Regions from separate parts of the Nocardioides marmotae genome, predicted to be linked through region 2. Evidence: predicted binding sites of a transcription regulator. Region 2 holds the regulator's gene; each other region holds the start of a gene.

Region 1 (4,771 bases), 1.4 Mb from region 2:
CGGGCGCGTCGTTGAAGTTGCCGCCGAGGGCGGGCGGGCCGAGGCCGCCGACGACCTTGCCGCCGGTGTCGACCACGAAGACGCCGACCGCGGTGACGTTGCCGTCGGCGCGGGCCGCCCCGGGCACCTCGGCGAGCTCGTCGACCAGCGCGGCCGGGAGGATCTCGGTCGACGGCGAGCCCTGGACGGTGGTGCCGCCGACCGGGCGGACGACCACGTCGCCGACGGCCGAGGCGAAGAGGGCGGTGAAGCTGCGGCCGAGGGTGTCGGAGAAGACCAGCGACCCGGCGACGAACGCGACACCGAGGACGATCGCGAACGTGCTCATCAACAGCCGCAGCTTGCGCCCGAGCAGGCTGCGCAGGGCGACGCGGATCATGCGGGCGCGCTCATCCGGGCCATCACGTCGAGCACCTGCTCGCGGGTGGGCTGCCGCAGCTCGTCGACCACCCGGCCGTCGGCGAGGAAGACGACACGATCGGTGTACGCCGCCGCCACGGGGTCGTGGGTGACCATCACGACCGTCTGGCCGCCGCCCTCCTCGGGCGGGGCGTGGACGCTGCGGCGCAGCAGCTCGAGCACCTCCGCGCCCGAGCGCGAGTCGAGGTTGCCGGTCGGCTCGTCGGCGAAGACGATGCGCGGGCGGCTGACCAGCGCGCGGGCCACGGCGACCCGCTGCTGCTGGCCGCCGGAGAGCTCGTTGGGCCGGTGGTGGAGCCGGTCGCCCAGCCCGACGGCGGCGACCACCGCGTCGTACCACCCGGGTTCGGGGCGGCGGCCGGCGATGGACAGCGGCAGCAGGATGTTCTCCCCCGCTGTCAGCGTCGGCACCAGGTTGAAGGACTGGAAGACGAAGCCGATCTGGTCGCGGCGCAGGCGGGTGAGCGCCTTGTCGCCGAGCTGGGTCAGGTCCTGGTCGCCGACGAGCACCTCACCGGAGTCGGCGGTGTCGAGCCCCGCGCAGCAGTGCATCAGGGTGGACTTGCCCGAGCCGCTCGGCCCCATCACCGCGGTGAACTCACCGGCGGCGATGTCGAGGCTCACGTCGTCGAGGGCTCGCACGAGCGCCTGGCCGGTGCCGTAGGTCTTGGTCAGGTGTCGCACACGGGCGGCGGGCTCGGTCATGGGTCCACGATCCCGCCCCGGACCAAGGGCGCGCCACCCGGTTGACCAGCAACGCCTCCTTCCGGGTGGTACCGCCTCGAACACGCGTTCGATACCCTGGCTCGCGTGGACTTCCAGACCTCGCTGTTCCAGGCGGAGGCTCCGGCCGCGGAGCCGCCCCGCGCCGCGCTGCTGGCGTCGCTGGCGCGGACCGAGCGGATGCCGCTGACCCGCGGCGCCTGGGTCGACGTGTGCCGCAGCTGGCTCCCCCAGGCCGACGACGTCTTCGCCACGCTCGTCGCCGAGGTCCCGTGGCGGGCCGACCAGCGGCAGATGTACGACCGGCTGGTCGCCGTGCCGCGCCTGCTGCACACCTACCTGATCGGCGAGGAGCTCCCCCACCCCGTGCTCACCGACGCCCGCGAGGCGCTCAGCGAGCACTACCTGCCCGAGCTGGGCGAGCCGTTCCGCACGGCCGGCTGCTGCTGGTACCGCGACGGCCGCGACAGCGTGGCCTGGCACGGCGACACGATCGGCCGCGGGTCCACGCGCGACACGATGGTCGCGATCGTCTCCGTCGGCGACCCCCGCCGGCTCCAGCTGCGCCCCCGCGGCGGCGGGGAGTCGATCTCGATCGAGATGGGCCACGGCGACCTGCTGGTCATGGGCGGCTCCTGCCAGCGCACCTGGGAGCACGCCGTGCCCAAGGTGGCGCACGCCGGGCCGCGGATCTCGGTGCAGTTCCGCCCGTTCAACGTGTTCTGAGCACCACCGGCGTCGTACGCCGCCGGGCGGACGTGGCGCGGGCGCCGCCTCCCCAGGGGGAGACGACGCCCGCGGTGGTCCGGGGCCTGGCTCAGTGGTGCCGGCGCCGCCGCAGCAGCACGAGCACCAGCACGACCAGCAGGCCGATGCCGACCTGCTTGCCGTAGGACTTCAGCAGCACCGGCAGGACCGACGCCCCGAGGTCGAGCGCGTCGTTGCCACCGCCCGGGCCGGCCCCGACCGCGGGTGCGGGCCGCGGGGCGGCCGGCGCGGGTCCGGTCTCGGCCACGACCGGCGTCACCTCGTCCGCGGCGACCGTGTCGGCCGGCGGGGTCGCTGCCGGGGTCGCTGCCGGGGTCGCTGCCGGGGTCGCGGCGGGCGCGCTCGCGGCCTCCGGCTCGGGCTCGGGCTCCGGCTCCGGCCCGGCGGAGAGCCGCTGCTCGAGGCAGGCGACGAACTGGCCGAGCAACTTGTCCGAGACGTCCTGCATGACGCCGCGGCCGAACTGCGCCGGCTTGCCGGTGATCGCCAGGTCGGTGACCACGACGACGTCGGTCGCGCCGCCCGCCGCCTCGGCCATGGTGAGCGTGACGGTCGCGCCGGCCGTGCCGTTGCCGCGCTTGTCCTTGCCCTTGGCCTCCACGACGAAGGAGTGCGCCGACTCGTCCTTGTCCACGAACGTCCCGGAGCCGCCGTACACGAGCGCGATCGGGCCGAGCTTGACCTTGACGGTGCCGGTGAACGTGTCGTCCTCGACGCCGGTGACGACCGCGCCGGGGAAGCACTCGGCGACCGAGGCGATGTCGTTGAAGTGCGCCCAGGTCTCCTCGACCCCGGTGGGGACGGTGAACTCGTGCCGGAGGTCCATCAGCCGCCTGCTCCTGCTGCCGTGAGGACGGCCCGCCGGGTGAGGACCGTCGCGAGGTGCCGACGGTAGTCGGCGTCGCCGTTGAGGTCCGAGGGCGGGTGGGTGCCCTCCGCGGCCTGCGCGGCGGCCGCGCGGACGGCCTCCTCGGTGGCGGGCTGACCGGCGAGAGCCTCCTCCACGGCGCGGGCGCGCAGCGGGGTGTTGCCCATGTTGGTCAACCCGATCCGGGCCTCGGCGATCGTGCCCCCCTCGACCCGCACCGCCGCGGCGACCGCGACGATCGGCCACTGGTGGGCCACGCGGACGAACTTCTCGTAGTGCGCGCCCCAGCCGGTGTGCTTGGGCAGGCGGACCCCGGTGAGGATCTCGTCCTCGCCGATCGCGGTCTCGAAGAGGTCGACGAAGAACTCCTCGGCCGGCACCGTGCGGGTGCCGGCAGGCCCCTGGACGAGGAACTCGGCGCCGAGCGCCAGCGTCGGGGCGCCGAGGTCGCCGGCCGGGTCGGCGTGGGCCAGCGCCCCGCCGAAGGTCCCGCGGTGGCGGATCTGGGCGTCGGCGAGGTGCTCGACGGCCTTGCTCACCAGCGCGGCGTGCTCGGCGACCACCGGGTCGGAGCCGACGACCGAGTGGGGCGTCATCGCACCGACCACGATGGCGTCGCCCTCGTCGCGGACCCCGCGCAGCGCGGGGATCCGGCCGAGGTCGATGACCATCTCCGGGGCGTTGAGCCGCATCCGCAGCACCGGGAGCAGGCTCTGCCCACCGGCGAGGATCTTCGCCTCGTCGCCGTGCTGGGCGAGCGCGGCGAGCGCCTCCTCGACCGTGGTCGGGGCGAGGTAGTCGAACTGTGCGGGGATCACTGCTGGGCTCCGTCCTGGGCGCCGGCCGTGCGGTCGGTGGTGCCCTCCATGCCGGTGGATGCGTCGAAGTGCGGAGCCGCCGCGCCGGTGGTCGGCTCGGCGCCGGTGCCGGCGTCCTGGATGGCGCGCCAGACCCGTTCGGGCGTGCACGGCATCCGGATGTCGTCGATGCCGAGGTGACGCACCGCGTCGACGACGGCGTTGACGACCGCGGGGGTCGAGGCGATCGTGCCGGCCTCCCCGACGCCCTTGGTGCCCAAGGTGTTGGTCAGCGACGGGGTCGTGGTGTGGTCGACCTCGAAGCTGATCGTGTCCGCCGCGGTGGGCAGCAGGTAGTCGACGAAGGAGCCGGAGACCAGCGTCCCGGCGTCGTCGTACACCGCCTCCTCCCACAGCGCCTGCGCGATGCCCTGGACCAGGCCGCCGTGGACCTGCCCGGAGACGATGAGCGGGTTGATGACGTTGCCGATGTCGTCGACGCACACGTACTTGCGCATCCTCAGCGCGCCGGTCTCGGTGTCGACCTCCATCGCGCACAGGTGGGTGCCGTGCGGGTAGTTGAAGTTCACCGGGTCGTACGTCGCGTCGGAGTCGAGCGAGGGCTCCATCCCGTCGGGCAGGTCGTGCGCGGCGAAGACCGCACCGGCGATCTCCTGGATGGCGACGCCCTGGAGGGTGCCGCGGACCGCGAACCGGCCACCGCTGAACTCCAGGTCGTCGGCCGAGGCCTCGAGCATGTGCGCGGCGACCACCCGGGCCTTCTCCACGACCTTGTCGGTGGCCTTGACCAACGCCTCGCCGCCGACGACCAGCGAGCGCGAGCCGTAGGTGTCCAGGCCCTTGTGGGAGATCTGGGTGTCGCCGTGCAGCACCTCGACGTCCTCGAAGGGCACCCCGAGCCGGTCGGCGACGATCTGGCTGAACGCCGTCTCGTGGCCCTGGCCGTGGGCGCTCGCGCCGGTGACGACCTCGACCTTGCCGGTGGCCAGCATCCGCACGCTCGCGTGCTCCCAGCCACCCGCGCCGTAGTCGAGCTGGCCGAGCACGCGGCTCGGCGCCAGCCCGCACATCTCGGTGAAGGTCGAGACGCCGATGCCGAGCTGGACCGGGTCGCCGGACTCGCGACGGCGGCGCTGCTCGGCCCGCAGCTCGTCGTACCCGAACATCTCCTTGG
Region 2 (4,771 bases):
TCGGGCTGGGTCGTGGTCACGCTTGCCCCAACGACGCGGCCGCCCGGACGTGATGCCTCCAGCGGCCCGGACGCCGCCTGTTCAGACCGGGTACGCCGCCCGGTCACCGGGGAGGGGTGGGCCTCAGCCGACCGAGGTCGAGCTGTGCTGCCTCGACTCCGACACGACCACTTCCGGGTCGTTCGCCTCGTCGGCGGGCGCCCGCCGGTCCAGCCGGCGCCCGAGCCGAGCGGCGACGAGGAAGCCCAGGCCGATCACCAGCCATCCGGCGATCGCGTCGAGGACCCAGTGGTTGCCGGTGCCCACGATGACCACGGCGGTGATCAGCGCGTAGGTCCAGCCGAGCGCGCGCACCCAGGAAGTGCGCGCGTTCATCTGCACGATGATCGCAACCCACAGGGCCCAGCCGGCGTGCAGCGAGGGGAACGCGGCGAGCTGGTTGGTCAGCCCGCCGAGCCCCTTCGGCGCCGAGGCGTCCGAGCCCCACCAGCCGTCGGCGGCGTGGAGGGAGAGCACGTCGACGTACCCCTCGACGAAGCGCGGCGGCGCGGTCGGCAGCAGCAGGTAGAGCGCCAGGCCGATCAGGGTCGCGGCGACGAGCGCCCGGCGGGCGGGCACGTAGTGACGGGCGCCGAGGCGGTAGAGCCAGAGCAGGGCCACGGCGGTCACGACGTAGTGGGCGGTGGCGTACCAGTAGCTGGAGAGGAGCCCGAGGATCTTGGTCTCGACGAAGACCTGGTTGAGGGAGGCCTCGAAGTGCAGCCCCACCAGGCTCTCGACGTGCAGCAGCTCTTGGGCGCGCACGAGCGCCGGCGCCAGCGAGTCGTCGGCGAAGAGCCGCGAGCCGCTGTAGAGCACGTAGAGGGTCAGGACCAGGGCCAGCTCGACGACCCCACGCCGCAGGCGTGGGTACCTCGTGGGGCTGGCGACGTCGCTCACAGGTCCAAGATTGCCGTATGCCGGCGGTGATGAGCATCCGGCTTACCCCTGATTCGCCCCCGGATCGACCCGGGGACGCCGTCGGAGCCTGTCTCTCGGGCCTCTCGGCCACCGGTGTGCACTCGCGGCCGGACCGACGTCACATCCGGCGCAGGACCGCGGTGACCTTGCCGAGGATGGTCGCGTGCGTGCCGTCGATGGGCTCGTACGCCGCGTTGTGCGGCAGCAGCCACACCTTGCCGTCCTTGCGCTGGAAGGTCTTGACCGTCGCCTCGCCGTCGATCATCGCCGCGACGATCTCGCCGTTGTCGGCGGTCGGCTGCTGCCGGATGACGACGTAGTCGCCGTTGCAGATCGCCGCCTCGACCATCGAGTCGCCGGCGACCTCCAGCAGGAACAGCTGACCGTCGCCCACGAGCTGCTTGGGCAGCGGGAAGACGTCCTCCACGCGCTCCTCGGCCAGGATCGGGCCACCGGCCGCGATCCGGCCGACCATCGGGACGTACTGCGCCTCGGGCAGCATGTCGCCCACGCCCGTCTCGTCGACCGCCCCGTCATCGGCGCTCGCCATGGCCCGCCGCGCGGCCATCACCTCGGGCAGGAACACCTCGAGGGCGCGCGGGCGATGCGGGTCGCGCTTGAGGAAGCCCTTCTCCTCGAGCACCTTCAGCTGGTGGGCCACGCTCGAGGAGCTGGTCAGCCCGACCGCGTCCCCGATCTCGCGCATGCTCGGCGGGTAGCCACGGCCCTCGATGCTGTCGCGGATGTGGGCGAGGATCCGGGTCTGGCGCGGGGTCAGGCCGGTGACGTCGGGCGCGCCGTCGGGCATCTCGGTGACCTTGGAGCCGGGGTTCTTCGCCATGGGGAGGTGCCTTCCGGGGTAGCGCGGTGACGGGCGAGCGGTGGTGCGGGGCCTTGACAGCACCGTAGAGCCTTCCGCGCCCGTGTTCAAACACCTGTTCGAAGGTGTGTCGCGCGGGCGTCGGTCGGCTCGGTCGGCTCGGCGGGCGAGGAGGGTGGCGCGGGGCCGGCGCTGGTTGGATCGGGCCATGGAGAACACCAGCTGTGTCGTCACCGGGGCGGCCCGCGGCATCGGCCGCGGCATCGCCGAGCTCATGGTCGCCCGCGGTCACCGCGTCGTGGTCACCGACGTGGACGGGGAGGGGGCGGCCCGCACCGCCCGCGAGATCGGCGCGGCCGAGGGGGTGGCCCAGGACGTGCGCGACCCCGCCTCGCACGCCGAGGTCGCCCGGGTGGCGGCGGGCCACGGCGACGTCGTCGCCTGGTTCTCCAACGCCGGCGTCGGCGACGACGGGACGCTCGTGGACCTGACCGAGGAGCAGGTACGCCGCCTGGTCGAGGTCAACCTGCTCGGCGCGGTCTGGAGCACCCGCGCCGCGCTGGCGGCGTTCGGCCCCCGCGGCGGGGACCTCGTGCTCACCGCCTCGCTCTCGGGCCTCGGCCCCGTCCCGGGGCTCTCCCTGTACGCCGCGACGAAGGCCGCGGTCGTCTCGCTCGCATCCTCGGTCTCCCTCGAGGCGCCGCGCGGGGTCCGCGTGCACGCGCTGTGCCCCGACGGCGTGGACACCACGCTGGTCGCCGAGATGCGCCCCGACGGCCTGGCCAAGCGGCTGGTCAGCTCCGGTGGCCACCTGCTGTCGGTGGAGGAGACGGCCCAGGCGGCGGTCGACCTCGTCGGCTCGCGGCGCGTCGTGCGCACCCTGCCCGGGTGGCGCGGCGCCGCGATGCGGGTGGGCCAGCTCGCGCCGTCGCTCTCCGGCCCGGCGCTGGCGGTGTTCGCGGCCCAGGGGAGGCGCCGCCTGCGCTGAGAAGCGTTCGAACATTCGTTCGCACAGGTCCTTGATCTGTTCGAACAAGTGCTCTACGGTCGTACATACGTTCGATCGAACGTCTGCTCGATGACTGGCTCGCCGACCACTGTCGGTGGTCGCGGTTAGACATCGGTGCAGACCGAGATCGACACGACCCGAGGCTGACCGCCGCTTCCCCAGGAGGTCCCGCATGAGCACCATCACCGCCACCCGCGCCCCGTACGCCACCTCGTTCGACCGCCCCACCCGTGGGGCGACCGTGCGGCTGACCCGACGCGGCCGGCTCGTGGTCTTCCTGCTCGCGCTGGCCTTCGTGCTCGGCGTCGGCCTGTTCATCGCCGCCGGCTCGGTCGCGACCGACGAGGCCGGCACCCCCGAGCCCACCCGCGTCGTGATGGTCGGCACCGGCGAGACCCTGTGGGGGATCGCCGCCGACCTCGCCGAGGACGGCGACGTCCGCGGCATGATGAACCAGATCGAGCGGCTCAACGCCCTCGACACCGCCGCGCTCGACGCCGGCCAGCGCCTGGTCGTGCCCGCGGCCTGACCACTCGGCTGCTCGGTCGCCCGACCTGCGGGCGGCCACCACGCACGTCGCCGACCGCTTCGACCCCGGCCGGCGATCAGGGGAAGACAGGGGCGGGGCCGTTCGCGGCCCCGCCCCTGCGGCGTGTCCGGCCCTGGCCGACCGGGACGACGGGGCCGGCCCAGGCTCGGAGGCGCCGCCGGGCGATGCCAAGGAGTCCATCATCCGGATGCTCGCCGCGGGCAAGGCATTCTCACCGTCCGCCCGCCCCCTCCCGCCCCCTCCCGTCGCCGAGTAGTCACCTTTGGCGGGCCGAGTGCTCACTTCCGGCACGGCGAGTGCTCACTTCCGGCGGGCCGAGTGGGCACTTCCAGCGCGGCGAGTGCTCACTTCCGGCGGGCCGAGCAAGCACTTCTGGCCAGGGCAGCTGCCGGGGTAGTCGGAAGTACCGACTCGGCCGGTCAGAAGTGCCGACTCGGCGGGGCAGAAGTGCCGACTCGGCGGGGCAGAAGTGCCGACTCGGCGGGGCAGAAGTGCCGACTCGGCGGGGCAGAAGTGCCGACTCGGCGGGGCAGAAGTGCCGACTCGGCGGGGCAGAAGTGCCGACTCGGCCGGTCGGAAGTGCCGACTCGGCCGGTTAGAAGTGCCGACTCGGCGGGTCAGCGAGCGGCGCGGCGGCCGCCGGGGGCGACCGAGGGCGGCTGCGGGCCGGGGTCGCGCGGCGGGGGCGGGGAGGTGATGCCGAGCTCGCGGAGGAGTCGGACGATGAGCATCAGCCCCGCGAAGAGGCAGGCGACCGCGCCGAGGGAGGCCAGTGCGAGGAAGGCCCACGCGGCGGACTCGCCGCCGCGGGCGGTCGCGCCGAAGTCGATGGCGGCGTACACGAGGTAGCCCCAGGCCACGACCAGCGCTGTGACCCCGAGGGCGAGCAGGGCCAGCCGCGGCTGGAACGCCGGGCGGCGCTTCGCGCCCCGCCTCGACCCCGCCCGCTTGCCCGCCGCCACGGGGCTCATCATCCCTGATCGCGGGCCGTCGCGCTGCCCCGACCCGCGGCGGCGATGCGCTCGGCCGTGCCACGGTGGTCCGGCCGCGGCGTGATCGCCCCGAGCCGGATCGCCCCGAAGGCTTTACGCTGTCATTTGTGCATGGCGAAGTGGGGACCTCGTCGGTGCCGGGCGGAGGCCTCGGCGCGTCGACCGGACCCATGCCGATGCTCGATCCGTTCCTGCGGGACGCCCACGACGTCGACCAGGTCGTGCGGGCGGTCCTCGCGGTGGTGGCCGGGGGGCCCGCGGTGGTGCGGGCCGCGCTCGCGCTGAGCGAGGGTGGCGGTCGACGGCTCCGGTTCGTCGACAGCGCCGCGGCCGTGGGCCAGGACGATCTCGACTGGTCCCACATCGACGCCTACGACGACGTACCGCTGACGACGGTGGTCCGCACCGGCGAGGTGGTTCACGGCGGGCTCGACGACTTC
Region 3 (4,771 bases), 1.1 Mb from region 2:
CACTGGGCGCGGATCGCGGACCGACCCGAGCCGTACGTCCGGCGCGTGCTGGCCCGGGAGAGCGTGTCGCGGTGGCGGCGGCGCCGCTGGCGGGAGGTCAGCACCGCCGAGCCGCCCGAGGTGCGGGCGCTCGGGGACGGCGCCGGGGAGGCGTCCGACCGCGACCTGCTCCGGTCGGCGCTGGCCGCGCTGCCGCCGCGGCAGCGGGCGGTGATCGTGCTGCGCTACTACGAGGATCTCACCGAGCAGCAGACCGCGGAGGCGCTCGGCGTCGCGGTCGGCACCGTGAAGTCGCAGGCCCGCGAGGGGCTGGCGCGGCTGCGGGCGCTGGTCCCGCAGGCGGTCGACGGCGCGCCGACTACGGTGGAGGCATGATCGTGGCGTTCAGCATCAGCCCCACCACCGGCGACGAGACCGGGGGTGTCTCCGAGGCCGTCGCCGCCGCCGTCCGGGTGGTCCGCGAGTCCGGGCTGCCGAACGAGACGAACGCGATGTTCACCAACATCGAGGGGGAGTGGGACGAGGTGATGGCCGTGGTCAAGAAGGCCGTCGACGTCGTCGCCGAGGTCTCCCCGCGGGTGGGTCTCGTGCTCAAGGCCGACATCCGGCCCGGGTTCACCGGCCAGCTCAGCGCCAAGGTCGAGCGGGTCGAGCGCGCGCTCGAGCAGGCGTGAGCCAGCCGCCGTCCGGGCCGCCGGTGGGGCCGCCGGTGGGGCCGCCCGCCGGACCGCCGGTGGGGCCGCCTGTGGGCCCTCCGGTGGGGCCGCCGACCGATCCTCCCGCCGGGCCGCCGTCGCCGCAGCGGGACCGGTTCAGCGTCGTCGCGCTGGCCTCGATCGCGGTGGCGGCGCTGCTCCTCGTCGCGGTCGGGGTGCCGGTCGCGGTGGGGCAGATGCGCTCCGAGGAGGCCGCGGACGTCGAGCGCGACCTCAGCGAGGTCGTGGCCGTCGAGGACCTCAGCACCGAGCACACCACCGGTGACGTGACGTACCCCCACACCCCGCCGATCGGCGGACCGCATCACCCGCGGTGGCTGGACTGCGGCGTGTACGACGAGCCGGTGCGCGAGGAGAACGTCGTGCACGACCTCGAGCACGGCACCGTCTGGATCACCTACGACCCCGACCTCTCTGCGGACGACGTCGCGGCGCTGGCCGAGCAGCTGCCCGCCAACGGCATCCTCTCGCCCTACCCGGACCTGCCCGCTCCCGTCGTCGTCACGGTCTGGGGCCGCCAGCTGCGCCTGGTCGGCGCGGATGACCCGCGGCTGGGGCTCTTCGTGGAGACCTTCGGCGGCGGCGAGACCGCCCCCGAGCCGTTCGCGTCCTGCGCCGGCGGCGTCCCCGACCCGCAGGGCGGCGAGGGCACCGGCACTGAGGGCGCCACGGTCTGAGCGGCCCCCGGAGCGGGCACGGACCGGGCATGGACTCCGAGACCAGGACCTACCGGACCGGCGCCGAGGACACCGTGCTCGACCTGACGCGGGACTGCGCGGACTTCGTGCGCGGCCGCGGGGACGGGCTGCTCCACCTGTTCGTGCCGCACGCGACGGCCGGGCTGGCGATCCTCGAGACCGGCTCCGGCAGCGACGACGACCTGCTCGCCGCCCTCGGCGACCTGCTGCCGGCCGACGACCGCTGGCGCCACCGGCACGGCACCCCTGGCCATGGCCGCTCCCACGTGATGCCGGCGCTGGTCCCGCCGTACGCCTCGGTGCCGGTGCTCGGCGGGGAGCTCGCGCTCGGGACCTGGCAGAGCATCTGCCTGGTCGACCTCAACGTCGACAACCATCAGCGGCACGTCCGGTTCAGCTTCCTGGCCGGCTGAGGGCGGGCGGGCGTGCCTGTGCCCCGCCGGTCGGGTGGTCCGGCGGGGTCGGGGGCGTTGGGCTATGTCGGGGGCGGTTCGGGGCCGAGGTCGTGGGTGCCGTGGTGGTCGACGCGGTAGGTGAGGCCGGTGGGGCTGCGCCACTGGAACGTTCCCGGCGAGGGTGACTGCTGTGACCAGCCGGCGTGGGTCTTGGCGCGGTGGTGGCGTCTGCAGAGTGGGGCGATGTTCTCGGTCGCTGTCGGTCCGCCCCTGGCGTGGGGGATGACGTGGTCGTCGTCGATCCGGCTGGTGGCGTGGGCGGGTCGGGTGCACCAGGGGAAGACGCAGTGCAGGTCGCGGAGCCGGGTCTGGGTCGAGAGGCGGTCGGGGACCTCGTAGGCCTCGACGTGGATCCGCTCGGCCAGGTCGATGACGGGCTTCACGGTGATCGTGGCCTGTCCTCGTGCAGCTCTTATGCACCAGTCGGCGAGCTGGGTGGTGAGCACGAACCCGCGGATGTTCTCCACGCGGGTGATGTCATCCAGGGTCCCGTCCGGGTGCTGGTGGACGTGGACCACGAGGGGCTTGGGGTCGGTGTCGAACTCGAGCTGCATCTGCCGCCTGGCCATGTCACCCAGGGCGACTGACCGGCGGGCATCCAGGGTGTCGGTGCACCCCAGCTGCTCCAGCCTCGCCGCGCCCTTCGCCAGCGCGTCGTCGAGGTCGAGCGCATCGGCCAGGTCGAGGGTCGCCCAGACGTCGACGTGCCCGTCGAAGGACACCTGCCGGGACTGGATCGTGACGTGCCGGGCCTCGGCCCGTTCGGTCGCCACCCGCTGCGCCTCGTCGGGATCGAACCGGACCAACGCCTCCTCCAGCAACCGCTCCAACGCCGCCGGCCCGATCGTCGAGGCGACCGGGGCGAGGTGGGTGTCGACGAACGCGGCGCCCTTCTTCGGCAGGTGCAGCGTCCGCCGCGCCAGCGACCGGGCCTTCCACGCGGGCAGATCGAGCGAGGTCACCTTCGCCCACAGCTTCGGCAGCCGGTACCGCAGCTCGAGCGCCTCGGCGAGGTAGGCGCGGCCGGCGTCCTCCGACTTCCCCAGCCCGGCCGCGAACTCGACCACCGCGAACTCGGTCACGAACGGAGCACCCTCACCCGCGAGGCAGACGGGCTTGTCACCGAACCCACGGAACACCGACCGCGTCGCTGCCTCGTCCAACGACTCCGCCGGGTGCAGCACGCACCACTGGACCGCTGCCTCCAGGAGACGGGCTTCTGCGGCGTCGGCCGCCTTCTGCTCGGCCCGGGCGGACGCGAGCACGTCGGCTGGGGTGTCCAGCGGGTGCTCGAGCGTCGCGATCAAGGCCATGCCTCATTCTACTCGAACACGCGCTCGAATGAAAGGGATCTACTCGAACATCTTTCGAGCTCGCCGCTGGCTGAACCCGCCGACCCGAAGCGGCGGCCAGGTGGCCGGCAACGGCGCGCAACAAACGGCGTACCTCGCCCCATAGCTGCCAAGACCGCAACCACCGACGGCCTGCAGGCCGAAGTTCGGCTCACGGGGCCTCGACACGTCGGCGCTAGCGCGCCTCCTGCTCGACCAGCGGGTGGCGCTGGGGCGCCTCCTGCTCGACCAGCTGGACGGGCCAAGCCGATCGGGATGCCTCGAACACATGTTCGATAGCCTGGGGCCATGAACCACGTCGCTCCACCCGGCTGGCCCGAGCAGGTGAGGCCGCCGGACGCCCCGGAGTGGGAGCGGACGGCGGTGGGATGGCTGCTCGACCAGTGCCCGCCGGAGTACCGCGGGCACACGGTCCTGCGCCGGCACCCGGTCGCGCTGGCGCGCCTGACCGCCTGGCACGTCGAGGCCTGCCAGGCGGGCGCCCGGCGCGGGCTGGCGGAGGCGCGGACCGCGCTGCGCGACGCGCTGCCGATGGACGCGGTGGAGGCGACGATCGCCGCGCTGTTGACCGAGCAGGCGCGGCTCGAGGGCGTCCGGCGCGCGGCCGGCCTGGTCGAGGTGGCGCTGCGCGGACGACGGTTCCCCGCGCGCCTGCCCGGGCTAGGTTCGCGGCATGAGTGAGCCGACCCGCTTCGCCGCCGTCCTGCTCGTCGACCGCCGCGGCTGGGTGCTCCTCCAGGAGCGCGACGAGCACGCGGCCATCGACCCCGAGACGTGGGGGATGCCCGGCGGCCACGTCGAGGACGGCGAGGGCTTCGAGGAGGCGGCCTACCGCGAGCTGGCCGAGGAGACCGGCGTACGGCTGGCGCCGGGGGAGCTGCAGTTCTGGCGGGAGTTCGCCACCGAGCACGCGTCGTACGGCGTGGGCTCGATGCAGGTCTACGTCGCCGAGGTCGACCTCACCGACGACGACATCGTGTGCGGCGAGGGACGCCGCATCGTGTTCGTCGACCCGGCGGTGGTGCCGCGGCTGGAGCTGACCGGGGCGACGTACGACGCCCTCCCGGCGTTCCTCTCCAGCGAGCTCTACAGCACGATGGCCCCATGACCACCGCGAGCAGCACGGGCCTGACCGTCCACCCCGTCCCCGGGCAGGGCGCCGAGGACGTCGTCGTCGCGACCTCCGGGCCCGACGAGGGGTGCGTCTTCACCGGCACCGAGGACGGCAGCATCTTCCGGGTCTCCCCGGACGGCGCGCGGATCGACCGCGTCGCGCACACCGGCGGGCGGCCGCTGGGCATCGAGCTCGACGGCGACGGCCGGCTGCTCGTGTGCGACGCCAAGCGCGGCGTGCTGCGCGTCGACCCCTCGACCGGTGGCGTCGAGACGGTCACCGACCGGGTCGGCGGGCAGCCGATGGTCTTCTGCAACAACGCCGCGATCGCCGGCGACGGGACGGTGTGGTTCTCCGACTCCTCCACCCGCTACGGCATCGAGCGGTGGAAGGACGACTTCATCCAGGTCACCCGCACCGGCCGGCTGATGCGGAT
Region 4 (4,771 bases), 140 kb from region 2:
GACGGCGCCGTTGCCGGAACACTGCAGCTGACGCTCATCCCCGGTCTCGCCCGGCAGGGTGCCAAGCGGCTCCAGATCGAGGCGGTTCGTCTCGCGAGCAGCGCGAGGGGGATCGGGCTGGGCACGGCGCTCTTCGCGTGGGCGCACAGGTACGCCCGCGAGCACGGCGCGACGCTCGCCCAGCTGACGACCGACAAGGCGAGGTCCGAGGCTCACCGCTTCTACGAGGCCCTCGGGTATCGAGCCAGTCACGAGGGCTACAAGCTCCGTCTGTGAGCTGGCGTGCCGATTCCCCGCCGGTCGGGTGCTCCGGCGGGGTGGTGGGCGGTCGATCTACGTCGGGGACGGCTCGGCAGCCGGTGATTCGGGCGGGGGTGGTTCGGGGCCGAGGTCGTGGGTGCCGTGGTGGTCGACCCGGTAGGTGAGTCCGGTCGGACTTCGCCACTCGAACACCCCCGCTGCCGGTGTCTGCTGTGACCAGCCGGCGTGGGTCTTGGCGCGGTGGTGGCGTCGGCAGAGTGGGGCGATGTTCTCGGTCGCGGTCGGTCCGCCCCTGGCGTGGGGGATGACGTGGTCGTCGTCGACCCGGCTGTTCGCGTGGGCGGGGCGGGTGCACCAGGGGAAGACGCAGTGCAGGTCGCGGAGCCGGGTCTGTTGGCTGAGGCGGTCGGGGACCTCGTAGGCCTCGACGTGGATCCGGGCGTTGAGGTCGATGACGGGCTTGACGGTGATGGTGTTCGCGGTGGTGCTGCGTGCGGCGCGGGTGCACCAGTCGGCGAGCTGGGTGGTGAGGACGAACCCGCGGGTGTTCTCCACGCGGGTGATGTCGTCCAGGGTCCCGTCGGGCCGTTGGTGCACGTGCACGACCAGTGGCTTGGGGTCGGTGTCGAACTCCAGGCTCAGCTGCCGGCGCGCCATGTCCCCCAGCGCGACCGAGCGGCGGGCGTCGAGGGTGTCGGTACACCCCAGCGCCTCGAGCTTGGCGGCGCCCTTCGTCAGGGCGTCGTCGAGGTCCAGCGCGTCGGCCAGGTCGAGGGTGGCCCACACGTCGACGTGGCCGTCGAAGGACACCTGCCGCGACTGGACCGTCACGTGACGGGCCTCGGCCCGCTCGGTCGCAACACGTTGGGCCTCGTCGGGGTCGAACCGGACCAGCGCCTCCTCCAGCAACCGCTCCAACGCCGCCGGCCCGATCGTCGAAGCCACGGGTGCGAGGTGGGTGTCGACGAACGCGGCGCCCTTCTTCGGCAGGTGCAGGGTGCGCCGGGCGAGCGAGCGTGCCTTCCAGGCGGGCAGGTCGAGGTCCGTGACCTTCTTCCAGAGCTTGGGGAGCCGGTAGCGCAGCTCGAGGGCCTCGGCGAGATAGGCGCGGCCGGCGTCCTCGGACTTCCCGAGCCCGGCGGCGAACTCCACGACGGCGAACTCGGTCACGAACGGCGCACCCTCACCGGCCAAGCAGACCGGCTTGTCGCCGAACCCGCGGAACACCGACCAGGTGGCCGCCTCATCCAGCGACTCAGCCGGGTGCAGCACGCACCACTGGACCGCCGCCTCGAGAAGCTCGGCCTCGGCCGCATTGGCCGCGCGTTGCTTGGCGCGCGCGAGGCTCAGCACGTCGGCTGGGGTGTCCAGCGGGTGCTCGAGCGTCGCGATCAAGGCCATGCCTCATTCTACTCGAACACCTGCTCGAATGAAAGGGTCTGGCTGCATCTTCCGAGCTGGTCGGCCTCGTCAGTGGCGGCCGGCGAGCCGGCAGCAGACCGCGACCCACGACGCACCTCGCCCCATAGCTGCCAAAGCCGCAACCACCCACGGCCCGCAGGCCGAAGCTCGGCTCACGGGGCCTCGACACGTCGGCGCTGGCGCGCCTCCTGCTCGACCAGCGGGGGCGGCGGCCAGAGACCCGGCAGCAAACCGCGACCCACGACGTACCTGGTCCATAGCTGCCAAAGCCGCAACCACCCACGGCCCGCAGCCCGAAGGTCGGCTCACGGGGCCTCGACAACGTCGGCGCCAGGGCGCCTCCTGCTCGCCCAGCAGCGGGGGTCGGCTGCCAGGGGCTTCGACACGTCGGCGCTGGCGCGCCTCCTGCGCGACCAGCGGCGGGGCGAGCAGACCAGCCTCAGACGAGCCGCTCGAGCACCCAGTCGATGGAGGCGGTGAGGGCCTGGATGTCGGCGGGGTCGACGGCGGGGTACATCGCGATCCGCAGCTGGTTGCGGCCGAGCTTGCGGTAGGGCTCGGTGTCGACGATGCCGTTGGCGCGGAGGACGGCGGCGAGGCGGGCGGCGTCGACCTGCGGCTCGAAGTCGATGGTGCCGATGACGAGGGAGCGGTGGGCCGGGTCCGCGACGTACGGGAAGGCGAGCGGGGAGGCCTCGGCCCAGGAGTAGAGGGCGGTGGAGGAGGCCGTGGTCCGCTCGACCATGCCGGCGAGGCCGCCGTTGGCGAGCATCCAGTCCAGCTGCTCGGCCATGAGGAAGAGGGTGGCGACCGAGGGGGTGTTGTAGGTCTGGTCCTTCGCCGACTGCTCGATCGCGGTGGGCAGGTCGAAGAACGCCGGCACGTGTCGGTCGGAGGCGCCGATGCGGGTGGCGCGCTCGATGGCGGCGGGGGACATCACGGCGAGCCAGAGGCCGCCGTCGGAGGCGAAGCACTTCTGCGGCGCGAAGTAGTAGGCGTCGACCTGGGTCAGGTCGACCGGCAGGCCGCCGGCGCCGGAGGTGGCATCGACGAGCACGAGCGCCTCGTCGGCGGAGGTCCCGGCGGGCCGGACGACGGGGGCCATCACGGCGGTGGAGGTCTCGTTCTGTGCCCAGGCGTAGACGTCGACGCCGTCCTCGGCGACGGCCACGGGCAGCGAGCCCGGGGGCGCAGTCACGAGGGTGGGCTCCTCCAGCCACGGCGCGGCCGAGGCGGCGGTCGCGAACTTCTGCGAGAACTCCCCGAAGACCAGGTGCTGGCTGCGCCGCTCGATGAGGCCGTACGCCGCGGCGTCCCAGAACGCCGTCGCGCCACCGTTGCCGAGCACCACCTGGTGCCCCTCGGGCATCGAGAACAGCTCGGCCAGGCCCTCGCGGACCCGGCGCACGACCGCGCGTACGGGCTCCTGACGGTGCGAGGTGCCCATCAGCGCGGTCCCGGTCGCGGCGAGCGCGTCGAGGTGCTCGGGCTGCACCTTGGAGGGACCGGCGCCGAAGCGCCCGTCCGCGGGCAGCAGGTCGTTGGGGATCCGGAGCTGGATCTGGGGGTCCACGTCGGTCATGAACTGCCTTCCGGGTGGGTAGGAGTGGCTCCCTGACGACGCTGTCAGCGCACCCAGAGTCTCGCAGCAGCCGCGAGGCTTCACGGAATCGGAGGAACCATGACCAGCACCAACCCCGGTCTGCGGAACCAGGCGGGCGCCCGCGCGTTCTTCCGGGTCGCCGGCTGCGTGCTCGCACCGGCCGGCCTCGCGGTCAGCGCCTACGGGTTCATCTCGTTCATCTCCTACGACGGCTGGGACGGCCCGCCGGCCAGCTCGATCTTGTGCTTCATCGGCGGCTTCCTCGTCTTCGCGATCGGCGGCATGTTCCTCAATGCAGGCTTCGGCGGGGTCGCCGCCCGCTATGGCGCGGGCGAGACGATGCCCGTGGTGAAGGACTCCGCGTCGTACCTCTCCGACGGCCGGGGGATCATGGGCGTCGGCCGGACCGTCGACGACGGGTCGCACGCCCGCGAGGCGCACGAAGCCGGCCCGTACTGCCGCTCCTGCGGCGTGCGCAACGACCCTGATGCGAGGTTCTGTGACGGCTGTGGAGGTTCGCTCGCCTGAGCCGTGCGGCGAGGAGCTGCGGGTGGTCCGCGTCGACTACGGCCACCCCGACGCCCTCGCCCTCATCGAGCAGGTGCAGGAGGAGTACGTCGCCCGCTACGGCGGCCGCGACGAGTCGCCGATCGACCCGGAGATGTTCGCGCCGCCGACCGGCAGCTTCTTCGTCGGGTACGTCGGCGACCTCCCGGTCGCGACCGGCGCGTGGCGCCGCTCGTCCGTCGCGGCGCTGGGCGCCACGGTGACCGCCGAGGTCAAGCGGATGTACGTCGTGCCGGCCGCCCAGCGCCGCGGGCACGCCCGCCGGATGCTCGCGCACCTGGAGCGGACCGCGGCCGAGGCGGGGTTCGAGGCGCTCGTGCTCGAGACGGGGGTGCGCCAGCCGGAGGCGATGGCGCTGTATGAGTCGGCGGGCTACGTGCCGGTGCCGGGCTTCGGCTATTACCGGGACTCCCCGATCTCGCGCTGCTACGCCAAGCTGCTGTAGGCCGCCGGGGCGACACCCGCATGGCCCGGCCCGGCCGGGCACGGTCGCACGCGAAGGCGCGGCGGATGGGGATCATGCACCTCATCTGGAACGACCGGAGGTACGCCGCGTGGGACTCCTTCGAGCCCGAGCCGTACCTCAGCTCCTCGTGCCGCAAGCGCTCGACGTGCTCGGCCACGCTGCGCCACCGCGACCACGTGCACATCTCGCTGACCCGCAAGGCCGGCCGCGGGCAGACGTCCTGGTACGCCGGGCGGCTGCGCGACTGAGCTCCACGACTGAGGCTCCACGACTGAGGCTCCACGACTGAGCAGCCCCGGAACGCCGCCGGCCGCCGCCCCGAGGGGGCGACGGCCGGCAGAGAGGTCAGGCGTTCGGGCTCACTTGCCCCAGGCGGGGTTCCAGCCCTCGATGGTCTCGGGCCCGCGGGCGGCGGGGCCGGTGTAGACGGCGGAGGGCCGGATCAGCCGGCC

What was found. The regulator LexA, encoded in region 2, represses DNA repair genes until DNA is damaged. The targets are predictions, from matches to a motif close to TCGAACANNTGTTCGA.
Region 1: a site for LexA is predicted at 1,202-1,217, ahead of HPC71_RS17750 (alpha-ketoglutarate-dependent dioxygenase AlkB). Genes of this name have one in related genera too.
Region 3: a site for LexA is predicted at 3,195-3,210, ahead of HPC71_RS08925 (HNH endonuclease signature motif containing protein). Genes of this name have one in related genera too.
Region 4: a site for LexA is predicted at 1,675-1,690, ahead of HPC71_RS21150 (HNH endonuclease signature motif containing protein). Genes of this name have one in related genera too.

Annotation. Positions count from the first base shown of each region.
Region 1 is NZ_CP053660.1:3,737,709-3,742,479, forward strand. It holds gene HPC71_RS17740 (ABC transporter permease) at 1-379, opposite strand, end outside; gene HPC71_RS17745 (ABC transporter ATP-binding protein) at 376-1,125, opposite strand; gene HPC71_RS17750 (alpha-ketoglutarate-dependent dioxygenase AlkB) at 1,231-1,869, shown strand; gene HPC71_RS17755 (SRPBCC family protein) at 1,961-2,737, opposite strand; gene HPC71_RS17760 (FAD binding domain-containing protein) at 2,737-3,597, opposite strand; gene HPC71_RS17765 (xanthine dehydrogenase family protein molybdopterin-binding subunit) at 3,594-4,771, opposite strand, start outside.
Region 2 is NZ_CP053660.1:777,952-782,722, forward strand. It holds gene HPC71_RS03695 (alkaline phosphatase D family protein) at 1-20, opposite strand, end outside; gene HPC71_RS03700 (phosphatase PAP2 family protein) at 124-939, opposite strand; gene lexA (transcriptional repressor LexA) at 1,079-1,801, opposite strand; gene HPC71_RS03710 (SDR family NAD(P)-dependent oxidoreductase) at 1,989-2,768, shown strand; gene HPC71_RS03715 (LysM peptidoglycan-binding domain-containing protein) at 2,962-3,318, shown strand; gene HPC71_RS03720 (hypothetical protein) at 3,957-4,310, opposite strand; gene HPC71_RS03725 (ATP-binding protein) at 4,502-4,771, shown strand, end outside.
Region 3 is NZ_CP053660.1:1,845,408-1,850,178, forward strand. It holds gene HPC71_RS08905 (SigE family RNA polymerase sigma factor) at 1-375, shown strand, start outside; gene HPC71_RS08910 (thiamine-binding protein) at 372-674, shown strand; gene HPC71_RS08915 (thioredoxin-like domain-containing protein) at 746-1,393, shown strand; gene HPC71_RS08920 (YjbQ family protein) at 1,423-1,827, shown strand; gene HPC71_RS08925 (HNH endonuclease signature motif containing protein) at 1,890-3,182, opposite strand; gene HPC71_RS08930 (hypothetical protein) at 3,510-3,902, shown strand; gene HPC71_RS08935 (NUDIX domain-containing protein) at 3,895-4,329, shown strand; gene HPC71_RS08940 (SMP-30/gluconolactonase/LRE family protein) at 4,326-4,771, shown strand, end outside.
Region 4 is NZ_CP053660.1:641,266-646,036, forward strand. It holds gene HPC71_RS03030 (GNAT family N-acetyltransferase) at 1-276, shown strand, start outside; gene HPC71_RS21150 (HNH endonuclease signature motif containing protein) at 334-1,662, opposite strand; gene serC (phosphoserine transaminase) at 2,123-3,265, opposite strand; gene HPC71_RS03045 (zinc ribbon domain-containing protein) at 3,365-3,814, shown strand; gene HPC71_RS03050 (GNAT family N-acetyltransferase) at 3,837-4,298, shown strand; gene HPC71_RS03055 (hypothetical protein) at 4,364-4,567, shown strand; gene HPC71_RS03060 (citrate synthase 2) at 4,679-4,771, opposite strand, start outside.